2 regions of the Pseudomonas sp. MF7453 genome follow, and region 2 is predicted to be linked to the other one. Evidence: predicted binding sites of a transcription regulator. Region 2 holds the regulator's gene; the other holds the start of a gene.
What was found. The regulator FliA, encoded in region 2, starts transcription of late flagellar genes. The targets are predictions, from matches to a motif close to CTAAAGTTTNNNNNNNNNNNGCCGNTAA.

Region 1: the regulator FliA is predicted to act here: its motif matches at 10,552-10,579, upstream of JFT63_RS06915 (flagellar protein MotY).

Annotation. Positions count from the first base shown of each region.
Region 1 is NZ_JAEKCN010000003.1:217,230-233,173, reverse strand. Features, by position in the region: gene glpK (glycerol kinase GlpK) at 1-53, opposite strand, end outside; gene JFT63_RS06970 (MIP/aquaporin family protein) at 129-983, opposite strand; gene ybaK (Cys-tRNA(Pro) deacylase) at 1,311-1,781, shown strand; gene JFT63_RS06960 (ABC transporter ATP-binding protein) at 1,910-3,019, opposite strand; gene argF (ornithine carbamoyltransferase) at 3,016-3,936, opposite strand; gene JFT63_RS06950 (molybdopterin oxidoreductase family protein) at 4,384-6,492, shown strand; gene grxD (Grx4 family monothiol glutaredoxin) at 6,570-6,908, shown strand; gene bfr (bacterioferritin) at 6,977-7,447, opposite strand; gene JFT63_RS06935 (bacterioferritin-associated ferredoxin) at 7,648-7,866, opposite strand; gene JFT63_RS06930 (peroxiredoxin) at 8,109-8,711, shown strand; gene rnt (ribonuclease T) at 8,772-9,443, opposite strand; gene pyrC (dihydroorotase) at 9,440-10,486, opposite strand; gene JFT63_RS06915 (flagellar protein MotY) at 10,643-11,551, shown strand; gene JFT63_RS06910 (argininosuccinate synthase) at 11,680-12,897, shown strand; gene JFT63_RS06905 (response regulator transcription factor) at 13,531-14,163, shown strand; gene JFT63_RS06900 (PA3496 family putative envelope integrity protein) at 14,246-14,425, opposite strand; gene nth (endonuclease III) at 14,533-15,171, opposite strand; gene rsxB (electron transport complex subunit RsxB) at 15,230-15,944, opposite strand, start outside.
Region 2 is NZ_JAEKCN010000001.1:65,653-81,596, reverse strand. Features, by position in the region: gene JFT63_RS00395 (chemotaxis protein CheV) at 1-933, opposite strand, end outside; gene JFT63_RS00390 (hypothetical protein) at 1,482-1,928, shown strand; gene JFT63_RS00385 (sensor histidine kinase) at 2,257-3,150, shown strand; gene JFT63_RS00380 (response regulator) at 3,147-3,806, shown strand; gene yegS (lipid kinase YegS) at 3,765-4,685, opposite strand; gene JFT63_RS00370 (DUF2802 domain-containing protein) at 4,928-5,320, opposite strand; gene JFT63_RS00365 (chemotaxis protein CheW) at 5,321-5,803, opposite strand; gene JFT63_RS00360 (CheW domain-containing protein) at 5,883-6,674, opposite strand; gene JFT63_RS00355 (ParA family protein) at 6,674-7,462, opposite strand; gene motD (flagellar motor protein MotD) at 7,514-8,401, opposite strand; gene JFT63_RS00345 (flagellar motor protein) at 8,553-9,293, opposite strand; gene JFT63_RS00340 (protein-glutamate methylesterase/protein-glutamine glutaminase) at 9,293-10,423, opposite strand; gene JFT63_RS00335 (chemotaxis protein CheA) at 10,472-12,613, opposite strand; gene JFT63_RS00330 (protein phosphatase CheZ) at 12,625-13,413, opposite strand; gene JFT63_RS00325 (chemotaxis response regulator CheY) at 13,432-13,806, opposite strand; gene fliA (RNA polymerase sigma factor FliA) at 13,974-14,714, opposite strand; gene fleN (flagellar synthesis regulator FleN) at 14,711-15,544, opposite strand; gene flhF (flagellar biosynthesis protein FlhF) at 15,650-15,944, opposite strand, start outside.

The DNA.
Region 1 (15,944 bases), on a different contig from region 2:
GTGGTGCCCTGATCGAGGGCAATGATGTAGTTCTTATTCTGAAGGTCGGTCATGTCAATTGCCTTGAACGAAATAAGGAAGTCAGAAATCAGCCTGGGCCGCGAAGGGCAGGGGCCAGGCTGGCGCTTTCAGGAAATACGGGTCTTGCCGTCGACAGCCGTGTCAGGTGTTTCAGCTATAGCAGGTGCTGCGCTCGGCAGGTGGCGGGCGATCAGCCCGCGATAGGCCGCAGCACCGAGGCAAGCACCAACAATCGGGGCGAAAATCGGTACCAGGAAGTAAGGAATATCGCGACCGCCAGTAAAGGCCATTTCACCCCAACCGGCAAAAAAGGTCATCAGCTTGGGCCCGAAGTCCCGCGCCGGGTTCATCGCAAAGCCGGTCAGCGGGCCCATCGCGCTACCAATCACCGCGATCAACAAGCCGATCAGCAGCGGGGCCAGCGGGCCGCGAGGCAGGCCGTTGTTGTCGTCGGTGAGGGCCATGATCACGCCCATCAAAATCGCGGTGATGACCATTTCTACCAGGAATGCCTGGGCCGTGCTCAGCAGTGCATGAGGGTAGGTGGAGAACACCGACGCCAGTTCCAGGCTGGCTTGGGAGCCGCGGACCATCTGGTGGGTTTGTTCGTAATCGAAAAACAGATTGCTGTAGAGGGTGTACACCAGGGCGGCGGAGCAGAATGCGCCAGCGACCTGGGCGAGAATATAGAAGGGCAGTTTGCGCTTTTCGAAATCGGCAAAAAGGCACAGGGCGATACTCACCGCCGGGTTGAGGTGAGCCCCGGAAATACCGGCACTCAGGTAGATCGCCATGCTGACGCCGACCCCCCAGATGATGCTGATTTCCCATAAGCCAAAGCTCGCACCCGCGACCTTGAGCGCAGCGACGCAGCCGGTACCGAAGAAAATCAGCAGCGCAGTGCCCAGGAACTCGGCCATGCATTGGCTCGAAAGTGAAGGCTGTTGAAGAGCAGTTGTCATGGAAAACCTCAGTTGTTGTTCTTGTCTGGCGCACTGCCTCAACGGGCGGTTGCGCGATTTTCACCGTGACGAGGATCCCCATCCTTAGCCGCGGCTTACTGCTGGAGCACTGATGGACTATTCCTACAGTATTCGGAAACGAAAAAATATAGACAAGAATGACCGCTGTCAAAGGTCGAAAGTGAACCATTGGTCACTTTCGAACTATTGGTCTGATGAATGATCACGCCCTGTATACCGGAGCTCTGGGCCAGCAGCGCTTGAACTAGAGCGTTTTGCCGGCGCTTGGCCTAGAATTGGGTACCTGATTTCCCTGCCGGAGACGCCATGACGCCCGCACTGGATTTGTTGAAAAAAGTTCGCGCCGAACATCGCATTCACAGTTATGAACATGACCCCAAGGCGGCGTCATATGGTCTGGAAGCTGCGGAGAAATTGGGCCTCGACCCGGCGCAGGTGTTCAAGACGCTCTTGGCGAGTAGCGAGAAGGGCGAATTGTTGGTGGCCGTGGTGCCGGTCGTCGGAAGTCTGGACTTGAAGGCGCTGGCCCATGCGGCCGGCGTAAAAAAGGTCGAAATGGCGGACCCGGCGGCAGCGCAGCGGTCCACTGGCTATCTTTTGGGCGGCATCAGCCCACTGGGGCAGAAGAAGCGCTTGCGCACGTTTATCGATGAAACGGCGCAACCCTTTGCAACGATTTTTGTCAGCGCGGGCAGAAGAGGATTGGAAGTCGAATTGCCAGCGGCGGTGTTGGCTGAACACACCCAGGCCAAATTCGCACCGATCGGGCGGGCCTGATAATTATTCTTTGAAGTCTATGAGGATCAAATGTGGGCTTGCCTGCGATAGCATCAACGCGGTGTAACAGATAACCCGAGTTGTCTGCATCGCAGGCAAGCCAGCTCCCACAGTTTGATCCGGTTTCGTCAGTGAGCGACGCTGTGGCGGCGCACGCCTGACTCAACAGCGGGAATCTGCGCCGCTGTGCTGCCGGATGCCTGGAACACCACCAAATGTTCAGCCGCCACACGAATCCCCACCTCTGCACCCACTTGGTGATCGGCATGGCTGGGGAAAATCGACTCCAACTGAGCGCCGGTCGGCAGCTGTAACCGATACAGCGTTGAGGCGCCGAGGAAGGTCTTGCCGACGATCCGGGCTTTCAACGCGCTGTCCGGCGCATACACGATATCGTCCGGGCGCAGCAGCACGTCCACCGCAGCGCCGGTCGGCAAGGTATAGGCGCGATTGCCGCGCAAGTCACCCAGTTCAGTACTCACTGACTCCGGTGAGTTCAAGCGGCCTCGAATGAAGTAACCCTGGCCGATAAAGCTGGCGACATAGGGCGTCAGTGGTTCGTGGTAAAGGTTGTAGGGCGTGTCCCATTGCTCAAGACGACCCTCCTTGAACACGCCGACATGGTCGCTGACCGCGAAGGCCTCTTCCTGATCATGGGTTACCAGGATCGCGCTGGTGCCGCGAGCCTTGAGGATGTCGCGCACTTCATGGCTGAGCTTGCGGCGCAGTTCCCCATCGAGGTTGGAAAAGGGTTCATCCAGCAACAGCAGTTGCGGTTCCGGCGCGAGGGCGCGGGCGAGGGCGACACGTTGTTGCTGACCACCGGACAGCTCATGGGGGAAGCGCTTGCCCAGGTTCTTGAGGTTGACCAGCTCCAGCAGCTCGGCGACCACGCGATCTTTTTGCTCATGCTTGCGAATGCCGAAGGCGATGTTGTCCGCCACGCTCAAGTGCGGGAACAGTGCGTAGTCCTGAAACACCATGCCGATACGCCGTTTTTCCGGTGCCAGGGTGAAACCGGCACTGGAGATGACTTCGCCCGCCAGGCTGATTTCGCCTTCGTGTACCGGTTCAAAGCCGGCAATGGCGCGCAAGGTGGTGGTCTTGCCGCAACCGGATGAACCAAGCAGGCAACCGATGTCGCCGGCGTTGAGGTGCAGGTTGAGGTTCTGCACCACGCGTTGATGTTGATAGCCGCATGCCAGATTGCGCAGATTCAGCAGTAATGGCTGGCTCATGCGTGGTGGTACGACGGCGGGACGAGAAACTCTAGCAAGGCTTTTTGCGCGTGCAGGCGGTTTTCAGCCTGGTCCCAGGCGACAGAGCGCGGGTCATCGAGCAGGTCGAGGCTGATTTCCTCACCACGGTGAGCAGGCAGGCAATGCATGAACAGGACGTCCGGCGCTGCGGTATCGAGCAGCGCGCGTGTCACCTGGAACGGCGCGAACTGTGCCAGGCGCTTGGCGGTCTCGTCTTCCTGGCCCATGGAGGTCCAGACGTCGGTACTGACCAAGTGTGCGCCGACCACCGCATCCTTCGGATCACGCAGCAGCTGCACGCGGCCATCGGCCTTGGCCATGAACTCGGCGCTCGGCTCGTAGCCTTCAGGGCAAGCGATGCGCAGGTGGAAGTCGAACTGGATCGCCGCTTCTATATAGCTGTTGCACATGTTGTTGCCGTCACCGATCCAGGCCACGGTCTTGCCCTGGATTGAGCCACGGTGTTCGAGGAACGTTTGCATGTCGGCCAGCAACTGGCAGGGGTGCAGGTCGTCGGACAGGCCGTTGATCACCGGCACGCGGGAGTTGGCGGCAAATTCGGTCAGGGTGCTGTGGGCGAAGGTACGGATCATCACGGCATCGAGCATCCGCGACATGACGATGGCGCAATCGCTGATCGGCTCGCCACGGCCCAGTTGGGTATCACGCGGGGACAGGAAGATTGCCTGGCCACCCAGCTGGATCATGCCGGCTTCGAAAGACAGGCGTGTGCGCGTCGAGGACTTCTCGAAGATCATCCCCAGTACACGGTTTTTCAAGGGCTCAAACAGTACGCCGCGGTTACGCAGGTCTTTAAGCTCAATGCCTCGACGGATCACGCTGACCAGCTCTTCGGGCGTGCAATCCATCAGGGAGAGAAAGTGCCTTGCGCTCATCATTAACTACCTTTTTGCAACAGACCGCAGATACTCAAAGCCTTGTTTATTGTGACAACGGGCGAGACCTGCGGCGAAAGCCGCACGGGGCGACGAAATAGGGGAAGGCGCGATATTGACATTAAATGTCGCGTCTTACCAATAGGGCTACGGTTTTTAAGAGTGTTCAAGCAGGGCGCTAACGCGCGTTTGAAGACGATTTCCCGACAGCAGTGAGCCATTTGTACACTGGCGTCCAGACGTTTTGCAATGCGCGGGGGCGGGCCCAGGCCAGGTTGCGTCGCTTTTGGTCGGTATGCGCAAGGCTTCTGAAACATTTGCTCATGGTTAGCCATGCCTTTGCCTATGCCCGTCGATTCACAGCACGAAGGTTGCTGGTGCCCTGAGCGGTCGCGGGCCATAGTTGGGCCAAAGCCCTTATAAAAAGCCCTTATAAAGAGACTGGCCATGACCAAGACTCTCCATCACCGTGCCTGCCACCTGTGCGAAGCCATCTGCGGCCTGACCCTGGAAACGACACAAGCCGAAGACGGTCGCCTGGCGATCACCTCGATCAAGGGCGACCCCCTGGACAGTTTCAGCCGTGGGCACATCTGCCCCAAGGCCGTAGCGCTGCAGGATATTCAGAATGACCCGGACCGCCTGCACCAGCCCATGCTGCGGGTTGGCAGCGAATGGCAGCCGATCCCATGGGAAGATGCCTTCGCACTTGTAGCCGAACGCCTTGCCGGCATCCAGGCCCGGCATGGCCAGAACGCGGTGGCGGTGTACCAGGGCAATCCGAGCGTGCACAACTATGGGTTGATGACGCACAGTAATTATTTTCTCGGCCTTTTGAAGACGCGCAACCGGTTCTCCGCGACCTCCGTCGACCAATTACCCCATCATTTGACCAGTCACCTGATGTACGGCCATGGCTTGCTGCTGCCGATCCCGGACATCGACCACACCGACTTCATGCTGATTCTGGGCGGTAACCCGCTGGCGTCCAACGGCAGCATCATGACCGTGCCCGATGTGGAGAAACGCCTTAAAGCCATTCAGGCAAGGGGCGGTAAAGTGGTGGTGGTCGACCCGCGGCGCAGCGAGACGGCGGCGATTGCCGATCAGCATCTGTTCGTACGCCCCGGTGGTGATGCGGCGTTGTTGTTCGGGGTGCTCAACACCTTGTTTACGGAAGGGCTGACCCGCGCCAGCCATTTACCGGTTGAGGGCCTGGACGACGTACGCCATGCGATCGCCAGCTTTACCGCCGAGGCCATGAGCCGCCAATGTGCAGTGCCTGCCGAGCAGATCCGTCAATTGGCGCGAGACTTTGCGGCCGCCGATAAAGCGGTGTGCTACGGACGCATGGGCGTCTCGACCCAGGCATTCGGCACGTTGTGCCATTGGCTGGTGCAATTGATCAACCTGGTGACCGGCAACCTGGATCGGGTGGGAGGTGCGTTGTGCACCACACCGGCGGTGGACCTGGTGGCCTCGACCGGAGGCGGACATTTCAATCGCTGGCAGAGCCGTGTGTCCGGGCGTCCCGAGTACGGGGGCGAATTGCCGGTATCGGCCTTGGCTGAAGAAATACTCACCGAAGGCGAAGGGCAAATACGCGCCCTGGTGACAGTGGCCGGCAACCCGGTTCTGTCCACGCCCAATGGCCGTCAACTGGAGCAGGCGCTGGATGGGTTGGAGTTCATGGTCAGTGTGGATCTCTACATCAACGAAACCACGCGTTATGCCGACCTGATCCTGCCGTCCACGTCGGCATTGGAAAATGACCACTACGACACCACTTTCAACATGTTCGCAGTGCGCAACCTCACGCGCTTCAATCGCGCGATCCTGCCCAAGCCTGCAGGCGCGCTGCACGATTGGGAAATTTTCGTCGGCTTGGCCAAAGCCTTTGCAGCGCAGACCGGCGTATCACTCAAACCGACAATGCCGCCGGCGCAGATGATTGATTTCGGGCTGCGTGCCGGTACTTATGGGGATGCGTCTGCACACAAGTTGTCGGTGGCGATGCTGGCCGATCACCCTCACGGCGTGGACCTGGGCCCACTCAAGCCAAACCTGGGCGCCCGGCTGAAAACCGCCGATGGCAAGGTGCAGGCGGCACCGTCGGTGATCCTGGCGGACCTTGCGCGTTTTGCCGCGCAGCCCGTGCCTGTGGCCGACGAGCTGTTGCTGATCGGTCGGCGCCATGTGCGCAGCAATAATTCGTGGATGCATAACTATCACCGGTTGGTGAAGGGCAAGCCGCGTCATCAACTGTTGATGCACCCGGATGATATGACCACTCGGCAGTTGAGCGATGGGCAGCGGGTGCAAGTGAGTTCGCGCATTGGCATGATCGAAGTGGAAGTTGTGGCCAGCGCGGACATGATGCCGGGTGTGGTCAGCCTGCCTCACGGTTGGGGGCACGATCGTCCGGGCGTACAGATGAGCATTGCAAGCGGCCAGCCGGGTGCGAGTGCGAATGACTTGACCGACGAGCGGCAATTGGATGAGTTGTCGGGTAATGCGGCGCTCAATGGGGTACCGGTGAAGGTGGCGGCGGCCTGAGCATCCCGTTGGATTTTTGCGTTACAATGCGCCACCGTGCCGACCCGTGAGTCGCAAAGTTCCTGCAGAGGTGTTCCATGGATATCATCGAAACGATCAAAGAGCAGATTGCCAACAACACCATTCTGCTTTACATGAAAGGCGCTCCAAACGCGCCTCAGTGCGGTTTCTCCGCGAAAGCGTCCCAGGCCGTCATGGCGTGTGGCGAGAAGTTCGCTTACGTGGATATCCTGCAAAACCCCGAGATCCGCGCCAACCTGCCAAAGTACGCCAACTGGCCGACTTTCCCGCAGTTGTGGGTAGCCGGTGAACTGGTTGGCGGTAGCGACATCATCACTGAAATGGCAGCTGATGGTTCGCTGCAAGAGTTGATCAAAAGCGCAGCGCAAAAAGCAGCAGTCAAGACTGACGCCTAATTGGCGAGCAATAAAAAGCCCCGCTTCTCTGGTGAGAGCGGGGCTTTTTTGTGCCTGAACGCTACGGGTTATTCGCCCATCTGCGATTGCAGGTAATTTTCCAGGCTGACCTTGTCGATCAGGCCCAGCTGGGTTTCCAGCCAGTCGATGTGTTCTTCCTGGTCCTCAAGGATGTCTTCCAACAGCTCACGGCTGCCGAAATCGCCCTTGGTTTCGCAGTGGGCAATCGCTGCCTTGATGTCGCTGTGGCTTTTGCGCTCAAAGCCCAGGTCGCTGCCGATCATTTCCTGAGTGTGCTCGCCGATGTTCAGCTTGCCCAGGTCTTGCACGTTCGGCAGACCTTCAAGGAACAGGATGCGCTTGATCAGCGCGTCGGCGTCCTTCATGGCCTTGATCGATTCTTTGTATTCACGCTTGCCAAGCTTTTCCAGGCCCCAATCGTCGTACATGCGCGCATGCAGAAAGTACTGATTGATCGCGACCAGTTCATTGGCAAGGATTTTATTGAGTTGCTGGATGACTGAGATGTCGCCTTTCATGACTGGGGTCCTGCCCTGTAATAGCTGTGTATAGGGCGGAGTCTGAGCGGTGAAAATCCTAGTGTCAAACCTAAGTTATTGAATAATAAATGAAAATTAATCGGAATAAGAATGTTTGTGTTCCGCGTCTTGACGCTAACTAATTGAATTACAGGCATAAAAAAACCGGACACAAGGTCCGGTTCTTTAAAACATGCCTATCAGGCGTGTGTAAATTCTGTCGAGTAGGGGAGCGCGGCCTGGGCTGTTTGCAGCTGCGTCAGGGTTTCCCGTACCACTTGCTTGGCGAGGCAGGCGCATTTGCCGCACTGGCTGGCAACGCCCGTGGTTTCACGCACTTCTTTGTAGCTGCAGCAACCTTCGTAGATTGCTTCGCGGATTTGTCCGTCGGTGACGCCAGTGCAGAGGCAGACATACATAAGTGAGAACCGTCGCGGGTTTATGGCTTAGGTGCGATGGATCTTAATGTTAACGAGAATGATTGTCAAAATAGTTTCAACAGCAATTCGGGCGGATGGCCCGTGCGCTGACGAACGGTTTTTTCGGTGTATGATGATCGGTCTTCACGAAGCGTGATTGCGTCATGTTTCTGTCTGTTTCCACAGGCAGACTCGACCGGTCCTTTTACTTCAATCGTCATCCCTATATCAGGAGATATCCAATGAGCGTACTCGTCGGTAAACAAGCCCCGGATTTCGACGTACCAGCCGTCCTCGGCAATGGCGAAATCGTCGACAGCTTCAAACTGTCTGAAGCCATCAAAGGCAAATACGGCCTGGTATTCTTCTACCCGCTGGACTTCACTTTCGTCTGCCCTTCGGAGCTGATTGCTCTGGATCACCGCATGGACGATTTCAAGGCGCGTAACGTTGAAGTGGTTGCGGTGTCCATCGACTCCCATTTCACCCACAACGCCTGGCGCAACACGGCCATCAATGATGGCGGTATCGGCAAAGTCAAATACACCATGGCTGCCGACATGAAGCACGACATCGCCAAGGCCTACGACGTTGAGTCCGAAGGCGGCGTCGCTTTCCGTGGCGCGTTCCTGATCGACGACAAGGGCGTCGTGCGTTCGCAGATCATCAACGACCTGCCTCTGGGCCGTAACATGGAAGAGCTGATCCGCCTGGTTGACGCTCTGCAATTCCACGAAGAGCACGGTGAAGTCTGCCCTGCCAACTGGAAAAAAGGCGACAAAGGCATGAACGCTTCGCCAGAAGGCGTTGCCGCTTACCTGACCGAGAACGCCGGCAAGCTGTAAGCCTGCGTTTTGGTATAAAAAAACCGGCCTGAGAAGGCCGGTTTTTTTGTGGGAGGCGTCTTAGTCGTTGAAGTCTTCCCAGCCACCCATCTGTTTCCAGCGGTTGACGATGCCACAGAACAGGTCGGCGGTCTTTTCGGTGTCGTAGCGGGCCGAGTGGGCCTCACGACCGTCAAAGTCGATACCGGCTGCCTGGCAGGCTTTGGCCAGTACCGTTTGGCCATACGCCAGGCCTGCAAGGGTTGCAGTGTCGAAGCTGGAGAACGGGTGAAACGGGTTGCGCTTCATGTCCAGGCGCGCCACGGCGGCATTCAGGAAACCCAGGTCGAAGCTGCTGTTGTGGCCGACCAGAATCGCACGTTTGCAGCCATTGGCCTTCAGCGCCTTGCGTACACCGCGGAAGATATCGGTCAGCGCCGCTTCTTCACTGACGGCCATGCGCAGCGGATGGTCGAGCTTGATCCCGGTGAACTCCAGGGCAGCGGCTTCGATATTGGCGCCTTCGAACGGCTCTACCCGGAAGAAGTGGGTGTGTTCCGGGAACACGAAACCCTGTTCGTCCATGCCGATGGTGGTCGCCGCGATTTCCAGCAGCGCGTCGGTGGCGCAATTGAAACCACCGGTTTCTACGTCGATGACAACCGGCAGATAGCCGCGAAAACGCTCGGCCATCGGGTGGCGCGAACCGCCGCCGCCGTGCTCTTGTTCGTCGTCGTAATGGTCTTCACTCACTTGCTTTCCTCCAGCAGGCGCCAGCGCAGTGTTTCACCGGCGCGCAGCGGGATAACGGTCAGCTCGCCAAATGGCAGGCTGGCGGGGGCGGTCCAGTCTTCACGAACCAGGGTGATGCGATCGGTATTCGCCGGCAGGCCGTAGAAACGCGGACCATTGAGGCTGGCAAAACCTTCGAGTTTGTCCAGGGCATTGCGTTGTTCGAACGCCTCGGCATACAGCTCGATGGCGGCAAACGCCGTGTAGCAGCCGGCACAGCCGCAGGCCGCTTCCTTGGCGTGCTGGGCGTGGGGCGCCGAGTCGGTGCCGAGGAAGAACTTCGGACTGCCGCTGGTGGCGGCATCCAGCAGTGCCACCTGGTGAGTATTGCGCTTGAGAATCGGCAGGCAATAGAAGTGCGGCCGAATCCCGCCCACCAACATGTGGTTGCGGTTGTAGAGCAGGTGATGAGCGGTGATGGTCGCACCAACGTTAGCCGAAGCTTCGGTGACGAACTGCACGGCATCGGCGGTGGTGATGTGCTCGAACACGACCTTCAGGGTCGGGAACAGCTCGACCACACGGCGCATGTGTTCGTCGATGAAAATCTTCTCGCGATCGAACACATCCACATCGCCACGGGTGACTTCCCCGTGGATCAGCAACGGCATACCGACTTCGGCCATGGCTTCGATCGCCGGCAGGATCTTGTCGATGCTGGTGACGCCGGAATCGGAGTTGGTGGTCGCGCCGGCCGGGTAGAGCTTGGCGGCATGTACGAAGCCGCTGGCCTTGGCCTGGCGAATCTCTTCAGGCTGGGTGCGGTCGGTCAGGTAGAGCACCATCAACGGTTCAAAGCGGCTGCCGGCCGGTCGTGCAGCGAGAATACGCTGGCGATAGGCGTCGGCTTCTGCGGCATTGCGCACCGGAGGTACCAGGTTAGGCATGATGATGGCACGGCCAAACGTGCGCGCAACATCGGCCACGGTTTGGGGTAACGCAGCACCATCACGAAGATGAATATGCCAGTCGTCGGGACGCAGCAGGGTCAGGCGGTCGGACATTGGGGATTCCAGGCGGGTCAATCTGGTGGGAATGCTACCGGAAAAGACTCTTGCAGGCACTCGCTATCAAGTTTTGCCGGATGCTACCGATATCCCCGGGTATGCCTTAACGATGTATGACGCTTTGAAGTGTTGTAAAAACCAGTGGAGCCTCCCGTGCGCCAGCATTATCTAGCCCTGCTCAGTGTGTTCGCCAGCCTGCCCGCTATGGCCCTCACGTTCCAGACACGTCTGGAGAATATTGAGTGGAAGGTAGAGGGCGATCAGTTCGAGTGCCGCCTGACGCAGCCGATCACCGATTTTGGTTCCGGGGAGTTCGTGCGCCGGGCCGGCGAGCAGGCGACGTTTCGCCTGAAAGCCTATAACGGTGCGTTTGGCGCAGGTTCGGCAACCTTGCTGGCCGCGGCCGCGCCCTGGCAGCCGGGCCGAGGCGATATCAACCTCGGGGCGGTGCGTGTCGGCAGTGGCGACGTACTGTTCAATAGCTCCCAGGCTCAGGCCGGGCGCCTCTTCACCGGCTTGCTTGAGGGGCGCAGCCCGACGGTAAGGCATTACGCGCGCGAAGGCGGTTACTCGGAGGTGCGTCTGCTGCCGGTGAGGTTCAGCAAGGCCTACAGCGACTATCAGTCGTGCACCGCCAAGCTGTTGCCGATGAATTACGACCAGGTCAAGCAGACGGAAGTCGGCTTCCCCGGTGGTGGCATTGAGCTGGACGCTGGCGCCAAGAAGAAGCTGTCTGTGATTCTTGCGTTCATGAAGGCCGACCCCACCGTCAATCATGTCGAGTTGAATGGCCACTCGGATAACAGTGGCAATCGGCTGACCAACCGCGACGTCTCGCGCCGCCGCGCCCTGGCGGTGATGGATTACTTGAAGGCCAATGGCATTCAGGAGTCGCAGATCACCCTGCGTTTCCATGGCGAAAGCTACCCGCTGGCCCCCAACACCAATGCCGCCAACCGCGCCCGTAATCGTCGGGTGAATATCCAGCTTGAGCGGGTAGCTGCTCCCGAGAAACCGGCACCCCAGGCCACGGTGCCGAGCAACCCGGCGGCCACGTCGTAGGTGCGACCATCGGTCGCCCGCTCGACATAATCTGTCGCTTTATCTTCATTTGCTGTCGCGCCCCTGTAATTTCGCGGTTTTGATCGGTAGAATCGTCGCCTTTCCGTACAACCCCGTGGAGTGATGGCATGGCCGACGTAAACAAGGTCGTTCTCGCGTATTCCGGCGGCCTGGACACTTCGGTGATCCTCAAGTGGCTGCAGGATACTTATAACTGTGAAGTGGTGACCTTCACCGCTGACCTGGGTCAGGGCGAAGAGGTCGAACCTGCACGTGCCAAGGCGCAAGCCATGGGCGTGAAAGAGATCTACATTGACGACCTGCGCGAAGAGTTCGTCCGCGATTTCGTATTCCCGATGTTTCGCGCCAACACTGTCTACGAAGGTGAGTACCTGCTGGGTACCTCCATCGCACGTCCGCTGATCGCCAAGCGCTTGATTGAGATCGCCAACGAAACCGGCGCTGACGCCATTTCCCACGGCGCCACCGGCAAGGGCAACGACCAGGTGCGTTTCGAACTGGGTGCCTACGCACTCAAGCCTGGCGTAAAAGTGATTGCTCCTTGGCGTGAATGGGACCTGCTGTCCCGTGAAAAGCTGATGGATTACGCTGAAAAGCACGCAATCCCGATCGAGCGCCATGGCAAGAAGAAGTCGCCGTACTCGATGGACGCCAACCTGCTGCACATCTCCTATGAAGGTGGCGTGCTGGAAGACACCTGGACCGAGCACGAAGAAGACATGTGGAAATGGACCGTCTCTCCGGAGAACGCTCCTGACAAGCCGCAGTACCTGGAACTGACTTACCGCAACGGCGACATCGTTGCGTTGGACGGCGTTGAAATGTCTCCGGCCACCGTGCTGGCGACCCTCAACCGTATCGGTGGCCAGCATGGTATCGGCCGTCTCGACATCGTCGAGAACCGTTATGTGGGCATGAAGTCCCGCGGTTGCTACGAAACCCCGGGCGGCACCATCATGCTGCGTGCCCACCGCGCCATCGAGTCCATCACCCTGGACCGTGAAGTCGCCCACCTTAAAGACGAGCTGATGCCCAAGTACGCCAGCCTGATCTACACCGGTTACTGGTGGAGCCCTGAGCGTCTGATGCTGCAACAGATGATCGACGCTTCCCAGGCCCACGTGAACGGCGTCGTGCGCCTGAAGCTCTACAAGGGCAACGTGATCGTCACTGGCCGTAAGTCCGAAGAGTCACTGTTCGACTCCAACATCGCAACCTTTGAAGAAGACGGTGGCGCCTACAACCAGGCGGATGCGGCTGGCTTCATCAAGCTGAACGCCCTGCGTATGCGCATTGCTGCCAACAAGGGCCGCTCATTGTTCTGAGTGTTGTCTTGAGTGTGCGAAATGGCTCCTTATCCAAGGGGCCATTTTTTTTGCTTGTTTATTATTGAATGAACATAAATACAGCGGCGATGTTTATCGGCGTTTAGCAGATGCTTGACTGTGTTTTTTTCTGAAACTTTAACGGTTGTTTTACTTTTTTGCGTTTTGTTTTTAGCGCTGAATGATTTTTTACATCTGCGGAGGAACTATGTCTGACAGAAAATTCACTCATGTAAGTGCAATGAGAAGGTGAGTTGTAGAATTTTCTGTAGGAATTATGGAAGTTTATAAATATGTTAAATGGAACTAATGCAGATGGGCCTTCCTTGCCGTTCTGCGTGCGGCATGGCTACAAGCAAGGGGTATTTCCTGAAAGTCTTGTGCGCTGCGTTTACCTTCATGGGCCCATGCCTGGGACATTTCAGTCAAAATGTGTACGCGTCGAGAAAGATCTGAAAGCTTCCATAAAGCCCCATACATCTAAGTTTGCGATTTTTTGTAGGCTAATTCCTATCTTCCTGTGGGTTGGGTCTCTCCCTGCCGTTGCTCGGGGTGGAATGCTATGCCAACTAGTAATCGACTAGGCTATTGTGTTTGCTCTAAATAATTCGAACAGCGAAATTGGACTTTCTCATGAATAAAGTGCTGATCGTGGATGATCATCCCGTCATTCGTCTTGCTGTGCGCATGCTAATGGAGCGTCATGGTTATGAGGTCGTTGCCGAGACCGATAACGGTGTCGATGCGTTGCAACTTGCACGGGAACATATGCCGGATATTGTGATACTGGATATCGGAATCCCCAAGCTCGACGGCCTGGAAGTGATTTGCCGGTTGGCTTCAACCAAGCAAGCCGTATCGTTCAAGGTGCTGGTGCTGACGTCCCAGGCTCCGGGCCATTTTTCCATGCGCTGCATGCAGGCAGGGGCGGCCGGCTATGTCTGCAAGCAGCAGGACCTGACTGAGCTCTTGAGCGCCATCAAGGCGGTGCTCTCCGGCTACAGCTATTTCCCGAACCAGGCGCTCAATTCGGTGCGTTCAACCATGGGCAACGCCAGTGAAGCCGAAATGGTTGAACGCTTGTCGGGGCGAGAGATGATGGTGCTGCAACAACTGGCCCGTGGCAAAACCAACAAGGAGATTGCCGACGGCATGTTCCTGAGCAACAAAACCGTCAGTACCTATAAGACCCGCTTGCTACTCAAGCTCAATGCCCGCTCCCTTGTGGACCTGATCGAGTTGGCACAACGCAACGGCTTGGTGTAGGAGGGCATTGCACCGCTCAAAACCCGTGTATCCGGCAGAAAAAAGCCTCCGTCAGGGAGGCTTCCGGTCGTTCATGCATCGATCACAGATCGAAGTCGTAATCGGCCAGCTGTTTTTGCAAGCGTCGCTCTTCCAGTAGATTGTCGATAGTGCGGCGTTTGCTCAAATTGGTCTTGGCTACCTCTACAGGTGTCTCTACCGCATCGTCATCCGACTCAACGAGGTCGTCTTCCACTTCCAGTTGTTCTTTGCCAGCGCTCATAAGATTAACTCCGGGCTAAGACTGCCATTGGGGCTCCTTATAGCGATAATCTGCGAACGGGTAAAAAAGATTTTTTCAATCGACTGATCAAAAAAAGCAATGGTCGCTCAATCGTCTGACGTCTTGTCCTTGTATTCACACAAATCTTCGATCCGACAGCTGCCGCAGCGGGGCTTGCGAGCCTGGCAAACGTAGCGCCCGTGCAGGATCAGCCAGTGATGGGAGTCGAGCAAATACGGCTTGGGCACAAACTTCATCAGTTGCTTTTCCACTTCGACCACATTTTTGCCCCGCGCAATACCGGTTCGGTTACTGACCCGGAAGATGTGAGTGTCCACTGCCATGGTCAGTTGCCTGAATGCGGTATTGAGCACCACATTGGCCGTTTTACGGCCCACCCCTGGCAAGGCCTCCAGGGCTTCACGCGTTTGCGGGACTTCAGCATCATGCAGCTCCACCAGTAGGCGGCACGTTTCGATCACATTCTTGGCCTTGCTGTTATACAGGCCGATGGTCTTGATGTATTCGGACAGGCCTTCCACACCCAGGGCGTAAATTGCGGCCGGGGTATTGGCCACGGGATACAGCTTCGCCGTCGCCTTGTTAACCCCAACGTCCGTTGATTGGGCTGACAGGATCACCGCAATCAGTAATTCGAACGGTGAGGAGTAAGCCAGTTCGGTTTTCGGTTCCGGATTGTCTTCGTGGAACCTGCGGAAGATTTCCAGGCGTTTTGCGGCATTCATAGGGGCGGACGTTTCCTTGCAGGCGGTCGACGTGATGTTAGCAATACAGCGTGCAGGTTCAGGCGCCAGTGTTGGCCTCGGCATCCTGCAGCGTCTGCTCGGCGGCGTTCAAAGCAGCGCTCAAGGCTGCCAGCTGCTGCTCGCCAGCCTGCTCGGCCTGGGCCTTTTTCAGCTCGGCCCGACGCATGGCCAGTTGGATCTTTGCGCGCTTGAGGTCGGTGCCTTGGGGTGTCTTTGTCGGCGGCGCACTGTTGGCCTCCAGCTTGGCAAGCGCCTGTTCGCAAGCTTCAAACTGCCGTTGCAGCTTAATCAATTGCGACTGTTGCTCAAAGGTCGGAGGATGCCCAAACGCCTTCAAGGACTTGTGCAACTGAGCGCGACTCATGGTGACGCTGATTCTGGCCTGCTTGATGGCGGCTTCCTGCGCGCCCTGATGATTATCTATCGCTGCTGTTTCCATTGCAGCTGCAGGTTTGGCCCGTGTCAGGCGTTCGGCGAGCTTGCGGGCTTCCTCACGTTGCAGGCGGGCGTTACGTTGTTCGAAGCGCCGCCGCGCTCGGTCACGTTTGAGGTCACGTTCACGCCGCTCGTCATTGCTGCCAGCCAGGTCGCCCACGATAGGCAGCACGTCAGCGAGCGCACGCATCTCGATACAGTCGACAGGGCAGGGTGCGAAACACAGGTCGCAACCGGTGCACTCATCGATAATCACCGTGTGCATGAGCTTGGCGGCACCCACAATGGCATCCACCGGGCAAGCCTGGATGCATTTG
Region 2 (15,944 bases):
GGCGGGCACTTCGTCCAACATCAGTCGCTGGCGTACTACATCCACCAGCTTGTCCGGCTGGAATTTGGAGAGGAAATTGTCGCAGCCGACCTTCTTCACCATCGACTCGTTGAAGCTGCCCGACAGCGAGGTGTGCAGCACCACATAGAGGCCGCGCAGGCGCGGGTCGTTGCGGATTTCAGTGGTGAGGCGGTAGCCGTCCATCTCGGGCATTTCAGCGTCGGTGAAGATCATCAGCAGTTTATCGGTCATCACCTGGCCGCTGTCGGCCCAGGCCTTGAGCATGTTCAACGCCTTGAGGCCGTCGCTGGCGATGTGCATCTTCACGCCCAGCTGCCCGAGGGTATCGCGCAACTGCGAGAGGGCCACGTTGGAGTCGTCCACCAGCAGCACTTCGCGACCACGGGCACGTTCGAGCACCGGGTCTTCGAGTTTTTCCCGCGAAACCTTGGCGTTATAAGGCACGATCTCGGCGAGGACCTTTTCCACGTCGATGATTTCCACCAATTGGTCATCGACCTTGCTGATGGCGGTGAGATAGTGCTGGCGACCGGCGCTGGTCGGCGGCGGCAGGATGGCTTCCCAGTTCATGTTGACGATGCGGTCGACGCCGCCCACCAGAAACGCCTGCACCGAACGGTTGTACTCGGTGACGATGATGGTGCTGTTGGGGCCCGGCACCAAAGGGCGCATACCGATGGCCTGGGACAGGTCGATCACCGGCAGGGTCTGACCACGCAGGTTGACCACCCCGCACACGAACGGGTGGCGCTGGGGCATCAGGGTCAGCTTGGGTAATTGCAGCACTTCCTGCACTTTGAACACGTTGATCGCGAACAACTGCCGTCCGAAGAGGCGGAACATGAGAATTTCCAGGCGGTTCTCACCCACCAATTGCGTGCGTTGATCTACCGTGTCGAGAATGCCGGCCATTAAAAGCTCCTGGTGTACACGCCGCAGGCGCATTGAGAGGGTGTGCAGTTGTATACGCACGTTATCGGCGGCAAGCGCCAGACCTTGACCCCGATAAAATGCCATGTAAATTCATTGATGTCACACTGACATCATGCTTTACTGCTTCGTGCCTTACCACTGTTGCAAGGCACCTTGCGCGACAGTCGAATCAACGTGCAGTTCCGCCATATAGGGGATTCCCCTATACGCAATCAGGTCCAACCTGATATTCGCGATATCTAATAGCCATTAATGTGACGCCATTCTCATTGCATGAATGGAGTCAGGCTTTTGTTTGCCATCCCCAGCCGTTGGCCCACGGGCCTTTCAGGCACTCACGTATCGGCAACTGAAGTCGTGTCATCCCGCACACCAGGGGCTACATACGACTTTCGTGAGCATTTCAATAAACATCCTACTAAAACATCGGAAGCGACCTACAAGTCCCAGTCGTATTTCAGCGCTAGTTTTAAGCCATTCACCCGGTGCGACATCTCATCACCCGACCTTACGTTGCGGAGACTTGCATGATGAATAGCGCAAACGAATGGCAAACAGCACTTCTCGCTTTCTTGAGCGAGGCTCAACTGCTTTTGGGCAAGTCCGAAGAGTGTTTGAGCCATCTGCATCTGATCCGCAACGACAGCGACGCCATCGACTGCATGAAAGCCAGCCTGGCCAAACTGGCTGAAAAAGCCGATGGCCTGGCCCTGCAAGCTATCAGCGAGTTCTCGGGGCATCTTCAAAATCTGATCGCCAATGCCCAAAGCCCCCTGCAGTTGCATGACGAAGCGCTGGATGCGCTGCATGACTGCCTGACCCTGCTGGCCTGGCAACTGGAACTGATCGACACACGCACCGGCGAACTAAGCCTGGATGAAAGCGAGCAAACTTCATTGATCGCCACGGTTGCCTTGCAGATTCCGCAAAAGGATTTGAGCCATAAGCCGCCGCACGTGCATCACCGGTCGTAGGCGCTCGTGCAGGTCGTATTTAACTGCCTGGTTATCTAAAAACGACCTGCTTGGAGGCAATGGGTAAATTTCAATTAGCCATCAACGCAATAAACTATACAAACCAACTTCGTTAATACAACTTACCACTTTCAACTCTGGGATTAACGCCCAGAGTATTTGTGTGGACCAAAGCCAATCAGACGACCAACGGTAAGCGGGGGTGGTACTATGCCCCCTCTCGAAGTGATGTAACTTCACTATGTTTAAAGACGATTTGGCAGCAGACTCCACACAGAGCCCGGTCAACCGGCCTCCCCGTAGTGAACCCTCATTGGCTCCATCCGCTATGTTCGCCCGTCTCAAGTTACTTATCGCCAGGTCCGTGTCCCGCCGCCATGCGCGCCGCCTTACCCTTGCGCTGTGCCTGTGCTCATTGCTGGCCAGCTTGTGGGCCTATCTGCAGCACGAGCCGCTGCCGTTGCTGATCCTGCTGCTCAACCTCGCCACGCTGGTAGCGGTGGGCCTGCAACAGTGGCATTCGCGCAAGGCCATCAAGTTCGAGCCCCAGGAGCTGGCCGACCGCCTGTTGCAAGTTCAAGAGAACGAACGTCACCGGCTCAGCCGCGAACTGCATGATGATATCGGCCAACTGCTGACCGCCGCCAAACTGCAAAGCGAATGGTTGCAGCGCCGCCTGCCCCCGGATCTGCACAACCATTGCTCGGTGCTGTGCAATACCCTGAATGAAACCCTGGCCAAGGTGCGCGACGTCTCCGCCATCCTCAACCCCCGCCAATTGACCAGCCTGGGCCTGGAAGCCAGCCTGCGCGCGCACCTGCTCAAGACCCTGGAAAACACCCAGGTGTGCTGGAGCCTGGAGTGCCAGCAACGGCTCACCGGCATCCCCGAAGAAATGGCCGTGGCGGCCTTTCGCATCACCCAGGAAGCGGTGACGAACATGCTTCGCCATGCAAAGGCGCACAACCTGCTGGTGCGCCTGCAACGTCTGCCTGAAGGCCTGTCGCTGATAATCTGCGATGACGGCCAGGGGTTCTCGCCTGCTCCCGACCCGGGCCGGGAAGGCCAACGGGGCATGGCCGGTATGTGTGAAAGAACACACCAGCTGGGGGGCACCTTTTCCATCAGCAGCCAGCCCGGCAAAGGCACCCGCATCAACGCACTTTTCCCCTGGGCGCCGCGCGCTCTCGAACGGGCCAGCGCCCCTAAGGTTCTCGAGTGATCTGTAATTTACTCCTGGTGGATGACCACGCCCTGATTCGCGCCGGTGTGCGTGCGCTGATTCTGGATATTCCCGGCTACAACGTGATCGGTGAAGCCAGCGATGGCGCGCAATTGGTGGAGCAATACAGTGCCTTGCAGCCGGATATCGTGCTGCTCGACCTGTCGATGAAGCACACCGGCGGGCTGGATGCCTTGCAGCAACTCAAACGCTTTTACCCCAAGTGCAAAGTGCTGATTCTGTCGATGCACACCGAGCCGGACCTGATCATGCGCGCGCTGGAATCCGGCGCCCACGGCTACCTGCTCAAGGACACCACCGCCACCGAGCTGGAACATGCCCTGCTGGCCCTGCGTAACAACGAACGCTACCTGAGCCCCGCCATCGCCCACACGGTGATCAACCAGGCGCTGGTCCGCAGCCAGGGCCCCAGCGCACCCGTTGCCCACAGCCATAACCTCACGGCGCGGCAACTGGAGATTTTGCGCTTGATCGTACGCGGCAAGTCCACCCGGGAAATCGCCCACGGCCTGGGCTTGAGCATCAAGACCGTGGAAGCCCACCGCTCGCAGATCATGAAGCGTTTGCAGATTTTCGACGTGGCGGGCCTGGTGTTATTCGCCGTGCGTGAGCAAATCATCAGCCTGGACGACTAACGGCGAACCCAACGGCAGGTGCACGCGCAGCGCCTTGGGCAGCGCTTCGAAATGCAGGTCGTCGCCCTCCAGCGGCTCGCCATCAAGGTTGATATACAAGCCTTGCGCCATCTTGATATCCACCCACGGCAGGCGCGCGCGGACGAACATGGTGTCCAGCTCCCACCCATTGCTCATTAACTCGCGCAGGGTGCCGACCACTTCCTGGGGCGCCGGCAGGATGCTGACGTCCAACAGCCCGTCATCGGCCAGTGCGCCGGGGCACAGCACATGCCCGCCGCCGGCCTGACGACCGTTACCGATGCCCAGCGCAAGCAATTCACCTTTCCAGTGGAAATCCGGACCTTCCAATTCACCGTAGGCGGCCTTCAATTCGCTGAAGCGCGACAAACCGGTGAACAGGTAAGCGGCGCCGCCGAGGACTTTCTTCAGGTCTTCGGAGGTGTTGGCCGTCACCTGGCTGCCGAAACCGCCGGTGGCCATGTTCAGGAAAATCTGCCCGCCCACCTGGCCCAGATCGATGGCCCTGGGCTCGACGTCCAGCAACGCCAGGGCACCGACCGGCTCCAACGGCACGCCCGCAGCCTTGGCAAAGTCATTGGCGGTACCCAGCGGCATCAGCACCAGGCTGGCGTCGGCCTTGGCCTGCGCCATGGCCTCGGCCACATCACGCAGCGTGCCGTCACCGCCGCCGGCGACGATGTGGGTGTAACCATCAGCCAGCGCTTCATGGACCAGGCGCTGGGCATCACCGCCCTCCCAGGTCACCCGCACCGCCAGCTCCCAACCCTGCTCACGTCGGGCCAGCACAGCGGCACGCACGTCCTCGTTCAGGGCTTGTTTGCCATGGAGGATCAACAGGGCTTTGGGGGTGGTCATTTGGGGGTATCTCCTGGGTCAAGGTGCTTGAAGGATGTTGACCCTTGGGGAACAGGAAAAGTCTGTCGCAGGAGAAAAATTGACTGATGCTCAAAAGGTAGAAGGGGCAACCCCCAATGCCGACTGTAGGAGCGAGCTTGCTCGCGAGAAACCCACAGGCACCACGCTTAATCAGGAAACACGCGTCATGTTGAGGTTTTTCGCGAGCAAGCTCGCTCCCACATTGAACCCAGCCAACCGAATCAGCTCTTGTGCAATTTACTCATCAACTGCGCCTCGGCCTGGGTCAAGCCGCAGGACTGGGTCAGCTCATCCACCGTCGCGCCCATCCCCACCAGCTTGGCCGCCTGGGCAAACGACAGGTTGGAAGGATCGCGCTGTTCCAACTGCACCAACTTATCCGGCAAAGGCCCGAGAATCGCGCGCAGTTCGTGCACTTCATCACCGACCCGCACCGCACTCTGCTGGTAATGATCCACGCGCTTGACCAGCTCCAGAATGCGCCGGTCACGTACGGCGTCGCGTTCGGCCTGTTGCAAGGCCAACTCCCGTTGCTGACGCATATAGCGCAGTACAAACGCCAAGGTCCCGGCCCACAACAGGGCCAGGACAATCACCGCCGCCTCAAGGAACAATCAGATGCTCTCCAGTTCCGACCACTCTTCTTCGCTCATCATCTTGTCCAGCTCAACCAGGATCAGCAGTTCGTTGTTCTTGTTGCACACGCCCTGGATGAACTTGGCCGATTCTTCGTTACCGACGTTCGGCGCGGTTTCCACTTCCGATTGGCGCAGGTAAACCACTTCGGCCACGCTGTCGACCATGATCCCGACCACTTGCTTGTCGGCTTCGATGATCACGATACGGGTGTTGTCGCTGACTTCAACCGTGTCCAGGCCAAAACGCTGGCGGGTGTCGATGACCGTCACCACATTGTCACGCAGGTTGATAATGCCCAGCACGTAGCTTGGTGCACCCGGTACCGGAGCGATCTCGGTGTAGCGCAGCACTTCCTGCACGCGCATCACGTTAATACCGTAGGTCTCGTTGTCGAGTTTGAAGGTAACCCATTGCAGAATCGGATCATCCAAACCTTGTGCGGACGCTGACTTGTTCATTCGTGTAACCCCTTCAAGTGCCGCTATCGACGGCGTGTGTACTAGTGCGCCGCGCAACCGCACGGCCCTTATTGTTCAATCAACTGCGTGTGTTCTGAGGCATCGCCTTGACCGCACCGCTGGCGATCAACTCTGCCAGTTCGGCGACATCCAGCAATGCGCACATGTGTTCAATCACGGTGCCCGCCAGCCAGGGGCGCTGGCCACGGTGGCTGCGCCATTTGATTTCATTGGGGTCCAGGCGCAACGAGCGGCTGACTTGATGCACCGCCAGCCCCCATTCGTAGCCCTGCACCGAAATCACGTATTGCAGACCCTGGCGAAAATCGTCGCGGTAGCGGTCGGGCATCACCCAACGCGCGGTGTCCAGCACCTTGAGGTTGCCGGCCTGGCTGGGCAGGATGCCGAGGAACCACTCCGGCTGGCCGAACAACGGTGTCAGCTCCTGGCCTTCGAGCGAATAGATTGAGCCCAGGCACACCAGCGGCACTGCCAGGGTCAAGCCGGCGACGTCGAACAGCAGGCACTCGAACGGCTCGGCCGCCCACGCCGGGCGACCGTCACCGGTAACCGGCGGTGGCGTGATACTCGGCGGCAAGTGCACCTCCACCACCGGCTCGACCACCACCGGCGCCACCACCGCAGGGGTGATCGGCACCACGACTGGAGCCTCCGCCACCTGCGCATCGCGCGCCTGCTCTTGCATCACGGCCTGCTGAAATTCGTCCAGCGTACTGACAGGCTCGACAGCAGGTTCCAGTACCAGAATCGGTTCCGGCAGTTCCTCGTCCGTCGCATCCTGCAGCAGGGCATCCAGGTAGGATTCCAGCGCCAGTTGCGGTCGGGTCTTGAATTCGACAGGACGGTTCATCACGCCACCTGCGCCACAAGCTGCTGTGACAGCAGATGCTTGAGCAACGCACGGTAGGCCAGCACGCCACGGCTCTTGCCGTCGAACTGCGACGGCGTAAGCCCCGCACGGCTGGCGTCACGCAGGCGTGTGTCCACCGGGATGTAACCGTTCCAGATGGTGTCCGGGTAGGCATCACGCAATACCCGCAAGGTGCCAAGGGATGCCTGGGTACGGCGGTCGAACAACGTCGGCACGATGCTGAACGGCAGCGCCTGTTTGCGCGAACGGTTGATCATCGCCAGGGTGCTGACCATGCGCTCCAGGCCTTTGACGGCCAGGTGCTCGGTCTGTACCGGGATCACCAATTGCTGGCTGGCCGCCAGGGCATTGACCATCAGCACGCCCAGCAACGGCGGGCTGTCGATGATCGCGTAGTCGAAGTCCTGCCACAGTTGCGCCAGGGTCTTGGCGATCACCAGGCCCAGGCCGCTCTGCCCTGGCGACTGACGCTCAAGGGTGGCCAGCGCAGTGCTCGACGGCAACAGTGAAATGCTCTCGTTGCTGGTGGGCAACAGCAGTTGCCCGGGTAGATCCGCCGGCACGCTGCCCTTGTGCAGGAACAGGTCATAGCAGCTGTGTTCCAGCGCATCCGGGTCGTAGCCAAAATAGCTGGTCATGGACCCGTGGGGGTCGAGGTCGACCACGACCACACGCTTGCCCGCTTCGGCCAGCAAGCCGGCCAAGGCGATGGAAGTGGTGGTCTTGCCGACTCCACCCTTTTGATTGGCAACTGCCCAGACTCTCATTCGGTTGGTTCCTCCCGGTGGGCACAGGCGCGACCGAGACATTGCATAAGGTTATTGAGCCGGTGACGGAGAATTGACGGAGCTTGCCCGTACCGGCGGCTTTGCAGGGGCCGGTGCAGTTTGTGTGCCAGCGCGCTTCAACGCCGCATCCGGTGTTGCATTTGCCGTGCCGGTACCGGTCAGGCTGCGTCGTACATCCAGGTTGCGCGACACCACCAGCACCACCCGGCGGTTGCGTGCACGCCCTTCCACTGTGGCGTTATTGGCCACCGGCTGGAATTCACCATAGCCCACCGACGCCAGCCGCTGCGGGTTCACACCCTGCATGGCCAACATGCGCACGATGCTCGACGCACGGGCCGAGGACAGTTCCCAATTGGTCGGGTACTGCGCGGTGCTGATGGGAAAATTGTCGGTGAAGCCTTCCACGTGGATGGGGTTTTCAAACGGTTTAAGGATTGCCGCCACCTTGTCGATGATGGTGAACGCCTGATCACTGGGCAACGCATCGGCGCTGGCGAACAACAGGCTGGAGTTGAGTTCGATCTCCACCCACAACTCGTTGCCGCGTACGGTCATCTGGTTGGAACTGATCAGGTCGCCAAAGGCGGCACTGATGTCGTCGGCGATGCTTTTGAGCGGGTCGCTGGTACCGCCGACACCGGCGGCGATTTCATCGCTGTCGTTGACCAGCGGCTTGGCCGGGGTGACGGTCCTGGGCCGCTCTTCACCGATGGGAATCGGCTTGAGCGCGCGCTCGGTATCGTTGAACACGCCCACCAGCGCCTGGGAAATGATCTTGTACTTGCCTTCGTTGATCGACGAGATCGAGTACATCACCACAAAAAACGCGAACAGCAAGGTGATGAAATCCGCGTAGGACACCAGCCAGCGCTCGTGGTTGACGTGTTCTTCAGGCTCGCGACGGCGACGGCTCACAGGCACTCCCCTCCACACACCCACCCCACTGTAGGAGCGAGCTTGCTCGCGAAAAACGTCAATACAGACGCGGGCATTCTGGATGCACGCGGCGCTCTCGGGTTCTTCGCGAGCAAGCTCGCTCCTACGGGAATACGGGTGTTCATGTGCATCAATCCATGAAGCCCTGAAGCTTCAATTCGATGGAGCGCGGGTTCTCGCCCTCGGCAATCGACAGGATGCCTTCGAGCAGCATTTCGCGGTAACGCGACTGGCGCATGGCAATCGACTTGAGCTTGCTGGCCACCGGCAGCAGCACCAGGTTGGCACTGGCCACACCATAGATGGTCGCCACAAACGCCACGGCAATACCGCTGCCCAGTTGCGAAGGATCAGCCAGGTTGCCCATCACGTGGATCAGGCCCATCACCGCGCCGATAATGCCGATGGTCGGCGCGTAGCCGCCCATGCTTTCAAAGACTTTCGCCGCATTGATGTCACGGCTTTCCTGGGTATAGAAATCCACCTCCAGAATGCTGCGGATCGCTTCCGGCTCGGCGCCGTCCACCAGCAGTTGCAGGCCCTTGCGGGCGTAGCTGTCGGGCTCGGCATCGGCCACGCCTTCCAGGCCCAGCAAACCTTCCTTGCGAGCGGTGAGGCTCCAGTTGACCACGCGGTCGATGCCGCCAGGCAGGTCGACCCGTGGCGGGAAAATGATCCACACCAGAATCTGCATGGCCCGCTTGAACGAGCTCAACGGCGACTGCAACAGCGCCGCGCCCACGGTGCCACCGATCACGATCAACGCCGCCGGGCCATTGGCCAGGGCGCCAAGGTGGCCGCCTTCGAGGTAGTTGCCGCCGATGATGGCGACAAACGCCATGGTGATCCCGATCAGGCTCAAGACATCCATCAGAGGCAGGCCTCCACCAGATGCTTGCCAATGTCGTCCAGGCTGTAGACCGCATCAGCCAGGTCAGCCTTGACGATGGCCATAGGCATGCCATAGATCACGCAGCTGGCTTCGTCCTGGGCCCAGATGGCGCTGCCACCCTGCTTGAGCAGGCGCGCACCTTCACGGCCATCGGCGCCCATGCCGGTGAGCACCACCGCCAGAACTTTGTCGCCGTAAGACTTGGCTGCCGAACCGAAGGTGATGTCCACACACGGTTTGTAGTTCAGGCGCTCATCACCCGGCAGGATTTTGATCGCACCGCGGCCGTCGACCATCATCTGCTTGCCACCCGGCGCCAGCAGCGCCAGGCCAGGGCGCAGGATGTCGCCATCCTCGGCTTCCTTGACGGTGATCCGGCACAGCTTGTCCAAACGCTCGGCGAACGCCTTGGTGAAGGCGGCGGGCATGTGCTGCACCAGCACGATCGGCGCCGGGAAGTTGGCCGGCAGCTGGGTCAACACCCGCTGCAAGGCCACCGGGCCGCCGGTGGAGGTGCCGATGGCAACCAGCTTATAAGCCTTGCGCTTGGGCGCTGGCGAATGGGCGCTCGGTGCGGCGGCGACACGTACCGGCGCCACCGCAGGCCGGGCCACTGGCGCAGGCGCCGGGCGTGCAAACGATGACGTCGGCGCAGCCGCTGCGGGCGCAGGTGCAGGGGCCGGCGCAGGTGTACTGAACAGGCTGCGACGGTTACTGCGAGAGATGCTATGCACCTTCTCGCACAGCATCTGCTTGACCTTGTCGGGGTTGCGCGAGATGTCTTCGAAATTCTTCGGCAGAAAATCCACCGCGCCGGCATCCAGCGCGTCGAGGGTTACCCGCGCGCCTTCGTGAGTCAGCGACGAGAACATCAATACCGGGGTAGGGCAGCGCTGCATGATGTGACGTACGGCGGTGATGCCATCCATCATCGGCATCTCGTAGTCCATGGTGATCACGTCCGGCTTCAACGCGATGGCCTGATCGATCGCCTCTTTACCGTTGGTGGCCGTGCCGACCACCTGGATCGTTGGATCGGCGGAAAGAATTTCCGAGACGCGGCGGCGGAAGAAACCCGAATCGTCCACCACCAGGACCTTGACTGCCATAAACACTCCGTTAGACGGGGCGGGCATGACCGCCCTGCCCCACCAGAATCAAATACGCCGTGCGGCGTAACGCTTGAGCATGCTTGGAACATCGAGAATCAGCGCGATGCGACCGTCACCGGTAATGGTCGCGCCCGACATGCCCGGGGTGCCCTGCAGCATCTTGCCCAAAGGCTTGATCACCACTTCTTCCTGGCCCACCAGTTGATCGACCACAAAACCGATGCGCTGGGTGCCCACGGACAGAATCACCACATGGCCTTCGCGCTGCTCTTCATGGGCAGCCGAGGCCACCAGCCAACGCTTGAGGTAGAACAACGGCAACGCCTTGTCGCGCACGATCACCACTTCCTGGCCGTCCACCACATTGGTGCGCGACAGGTCGAGGTGGAAGATCTCGTTGACGTTGACCAGCGGGAAAGCGAACGCCTGATTGCCCAGCATCACCATCAGGGTCGGCATGATCGCCAGAGTCAACGGCACCTTGATGACGATCTTGGAGCCCTGGCCCTTGGTCGAGTAGATGTTGATCGAGCCGTTGAGCTGGCTGATCTTGGTTTTCACCACGTCCATGCCCACGCCACGGCCGGACACGTCGGAAATCTCGGTCTTGGTCGAGAAGCCCGGGGCGAAGATCAGGTTGTAGCACTCGGTGTCGGTCAGGCGGTCGGCGGCGTCCTTGTCCATCACGCCACGCTTGACCGCGATATTGCGCAAGATGGTCGGGTCCATGCCTTTGCCGTCATCGGTGATCGACAGCAGGATGTGGTCGCCCTCTTGCTCCGCCGCCAAAATCACTTTGCCGTTGCGCGACTTGCCGGCGGCTTCGCGCTCTTCCGGGGTTTCTACCCCGTGGTCGACCGCGTTGCGCACCAAGTGGACCAGCGGGTCGGCCAGGGCCTCGACGAGGTTCTTGTCCAGGTCGGTTTCTTCGCCCACCAGTTCCAGGTTGATTTCTTTCTTGAGCTGGCGCGCCAGGTCGCGAACCAGGCGCGGGAAACGACCGAAGACTTTCTTGATCGGCTGCATCCGCGTTTTCATCACCGCGGTTTGCAGGTCGGCGGTAACCACGTCGAGGTTCGACACGGCCTTTTGCATGGCTTCGTCGCCGCTGTTCAGGCCCAGGCGCACCAGGCGATTACGCACCAGCACCAGTTCGCCGACCATGTTCATGATGTCGTCCAGGCGTGCGGTATCCACACGCACGGTGGTTTCGGCTTCACTGGCGGGCTTTTCCGCGGCGGCCGGTTTGGCGGCCGGCGCAGGGGCTTTGGCAGCCGCCGGTGCTGCGGTGGCGACCGCTGCGGCGGCAGCCGGGGCCACTTCGGTGAACTTGCCTTTGCCGTGCAACTCGTCCAGCAGGGCTTCGAACTCGTGATCGGAGATCAGCCCGTCGCCTGCCGGCTCTGCCTTGGCGGCCGGGGCGACTGCCGTGGCCGCAACTTCCGGCAGGGCTTCGGCCGCAAAGGTGCCCTTGCCATGCAGTTGGTCGAGCAGCGCTTCGAACTCATCGTCGGTAATGTCGGTGCTGGCATTGGTAGACGACGCTTGCGGCGGCGCCACAGGGGCCACGGCATCGGCGGCGAACTGGCCCTTGCCATGCAACTGGTCGAGCAGGGATTCGAATTCTGCGTCGGTAATGTCTTCGCTGGTCGGCGTCGTGACAGGTGCAGGCGGTGCTTCTGCCTCGGCCTTGACCGCATTGAGCGAGTCCAGCAGTTGTTCGAACTCGCTGTCGGTCACGTCCGGCTCGGCTTCTACCACCGGCTCCGGCGCGGCTTGTGCCACCGGCGCAGCCGCAGCAGGTTCAGCCAGGCGCGCCAGGGCAGCCAGCAGTTCCGGGGTAGCTGCGGTGATCGGTGCACGTTCACGCACTTGGCTGAACATGCCGTTGACCGCATCCAGTGCTTCGAGAATCACGTCCATCAATTCCGAATCAACGTGACGCTCACCCTTGCGCAGGATGTCGAACACGTTCTCGGCGATGTGGCAGCACTCCACCAGCTCATGGAGCTGGAGGAAGCCGGCGCCCCCTTTTACAGTGTGAAAACCGCGAAAAATTGCATTGAGCAGGTTCGCATCATCCGGTCGGCTTTCCAGCTCGACCAGTTGTTCGGACAGTTGCTCTAAAATTTCGCCGGCCTCTACAAGGAAATCCTGAAGGATTTCTTCATCGGCGCCGAAGCTCATGTGGGTGCTCCTTAGAAGCCTAAACTGGATAACAGGTCATCTACGTCATCCTGACCTGACACAACGTCTTCACGTTTATCGGCATGAATCTGCGGACCTTCACCCTTGGCGAGATGTTTTTGTGGATCTTTTTCCGAGAGGATCGCTTCGCGGTCGTGTTCGATGCCGGCAAAACGGTCGACCTGGCCGGCCATCAGCACCAATTTGAGCAAGTTGCTTTCCACTTCGGTGACCAACTGGGTCACGCGCTTGATCACCTGACCGGTGAGGTCCTGGTAATCCTGGGCCAACAGAATGTCGTTGAGGTTGCTGGCCACCGTGCGGTTCTCTTGCTCGCTGCGCGACAGGAAACCGTCGACCCGACGGGCCAACTCACGAAACTCTTCAGCCCCCACTTCACGGCGCATAAAGCGGCCCCAGTCAACGCTCAGGGCCTGGGCTTCGCTGGCCATGCCGTTGACCAGAGGCGTGGCGTTTTCCACCAGGTCCATGGTGCGGTTGGCCGCAGCCTCGGTCAGCCTGACCACATAGGACAGGCGCTCGGTGGCGTCGGTAATCTGGGAAATTTCTTCGGCCTGGGGCATGCGCGGGTCAATCTGGAAATTGACGATCGCACTGTGCAGCTCGCGTGTGAGCTTGCCCACTTCCTGGTACAGGCCGCGGTCACGGGTCTGGTTAAGCTCATGGATCAACTGCACCGCATCGGCGAACTGGCCTTTTTCCAGGCTGTCGACCAACTGGTGAGCATGTTTTTTCAGGGTCGACTCAAAGTCGCCCTGTGACGTTTCGTTATGCTCCATAGCTCCCCCGCGATGGCATTAGCCGTGGATGCGTTCGAAGATTTTCTCGATCTTCTCTTTCAAGGCCAGTGCCGTGAATGGCTTGACCACGTAACCGTTGACCCCGGCCTGGGCGGCTTCGATGATCTGTTCACGCTTGGCTTCGGCGGTCACCATCAGCACAGGCAGGCTGCGCAGTTTTTCATCGGCGCGCACATGGCGCAGCAGGTCGATACCGGTCATACCCGGCATGTTCCAGTCGGTTACCAGAAAGTCGATGCTCCCGCTGTTGAGGATCGGAATCGCCGTCAGGCCGTCATCCGCCTCGACCGTGTTGGTGAACCCAAGGTCACGCAACAGGTTTTTAATGATCCGCCGCATCGTTGAGAAGTCATCAACGATGAGGATTTTCATGTTCTTGTCCAATTCGACCTCCAAGCAGTCTTAAACGCGCCCAGCACCTGGACGCGCCATTTCAATCAACAGGCGTTACACAAAAAGGACTGCCCAGGGCACCACGGTACTCACCCGCAAAACCCTGCGGTTTGGCGGTAGTGTCTGCAGTGTCCCCACACTGCCTGTCAGCGCGCGCGCCACTCTCCCAATCGCCCACGCAAGCGGGCAGCGCACTGGCTATGCAACTGGCTGACACGCGACTCGCTGACCCCCAGGACCTCACCGATTTCCTTGAGGTTCAGCTCTTCGTCGTAGTACAGCGCCAGCACCAGGCGCTCACGCTCGGGCAAGTTGGCAATCGCGTCCGCCAGCGCTTTCTGGAAACGTTCATCTTCCAGATCGCGCGACGGCTCAAGATGTGCACTCGCGCCGTCCTCGTGCAGCCCTTCGTGTTCGCCGTCCTGTAAAAGGTCGTCGAAACTGAACAGGCGGCTGCCCAAGGTATCGTTCAAAATCCCGTAATAATCGTCGAGACTCAATTGGAGTTCGGCCGCAACTTCATGATCTTTAGCGTCACGACCGGTTTTTGCTTCAATTGCACGAATGGCATCACTGACCATGCGGGTATTGCGGTGTACCGAACGCGGCGCCCAATCGCCTTTACGCACCTCGTCGAGCATTGCCCCGCGGATACGAATACCCGCGTACGTCTCGAAACTGGCACCCTTGCTCGCGTCGTATTTGGTCGACACTTCAAGCAGGCCGATCATGCCGGCCTGGATCAAGTCTTCGACCTGCACACTCGCCGGCAGGCGCGCCAACAGGTGATAGGCAATGCGCTTGACCAGAGGCGCATAGCGCTCGATCAATTCGCCCTGGCTGTCACGTGCCGACTTTTTGTAAAGGTTGTAGCCGCTGGATGTCATAGCACCGGTCCCGCACTCGTCTGATGCACCAAACGCTCGACGAAAAACTCCAGATGCCCCCGCGGATTGGCGGGCAACGGCCAGGTATCGACCTTCTGGGCAATGGCCTTGAACGCCAGTGCGCATTTCGAACGAGGGAACGCTTCGTAGACCGCACGCTGCTTTTGCACGGCCTTGCGCACACACTCGTCATAGGGAACTGCGCCGACGTATTGTAAAGCCACATCGAGGAAGCGATCCGTGACCTTGGTCAACTTGGCAAACAGGTTGCGCCCTTCCTGCGGGCTCTGGGCCATGTTGGCCAACACGCGAAAGCGGTTCATGCCGTAGTCGCGGTTAAGCAGTTTGATCAGTGCGTAGGCGTCGGTGATGGAGGTGGGTTCGTCGCACACCACCAGCAGCACTTCCTGCGCTGCGCGCACAAAGCTGACCACTGACTCGCCGATCCCGGCGGCGGTGTCGATCACCAGCACGTCGAGGTTGTCGCCGATGTCACTGAAGGCCTGGATCAGCCCGGCATGTTGCGCAGGGCTCAGATGCACCATGCTCTGGGTGCCCGAGGCCGCCGGCACGATACGAATGCCACCGGGGCCCTGGAGCAGCACATCGCGCAGCTCGCAGCGGCCCTCGATCACATCGGCAAGGGTATGTTTGGGTGTCAGCCCCAGCAGAACGTCCACGTTCGCCAAGCCCAGGTCAGCATCCAGCAGCATGACGCGACGGCCAAGCTCTGCCAGGGCCAGGGACAAATTCACTGACACGTTAGTTTTGCCGACGCCACCTTTGCCGCCGGTCACCGCGATCACCTGTACGGGATGCATGCTGCCCATTTTATTTCTTTACCTTGTCTTGCTTAGACGCAGGCTACATGGCTTGGCCGCTTGAAGCGCTTGCAGACCATCGATGTAGGTACATTTCACGGTGTTCATCCTGCCTCAACCGACCCGTTTTGCCGGGTGGTGGTAAAGGTCGGCGAACATATCGGCCATCGCTTCCTCGCTAGGCTCTTCTTGCATTTGCACACTGACGGCACGGCTGACCAACTGATGACGGCGCGGCAGATGCAGATCATCCGGGATCCGCGGCCCGTCGGTCAGGTAGGCAACCGGTAATTCATGACTGATGGCCAGGCTCAACACTTCGCCCAGGCTCGCGGTTTCGTCGAGCTTGGTGAGAATACAGCCGGCCAGACCGCAGCGTTTGTAACTATGGTACGCGGCGGTAAGAACC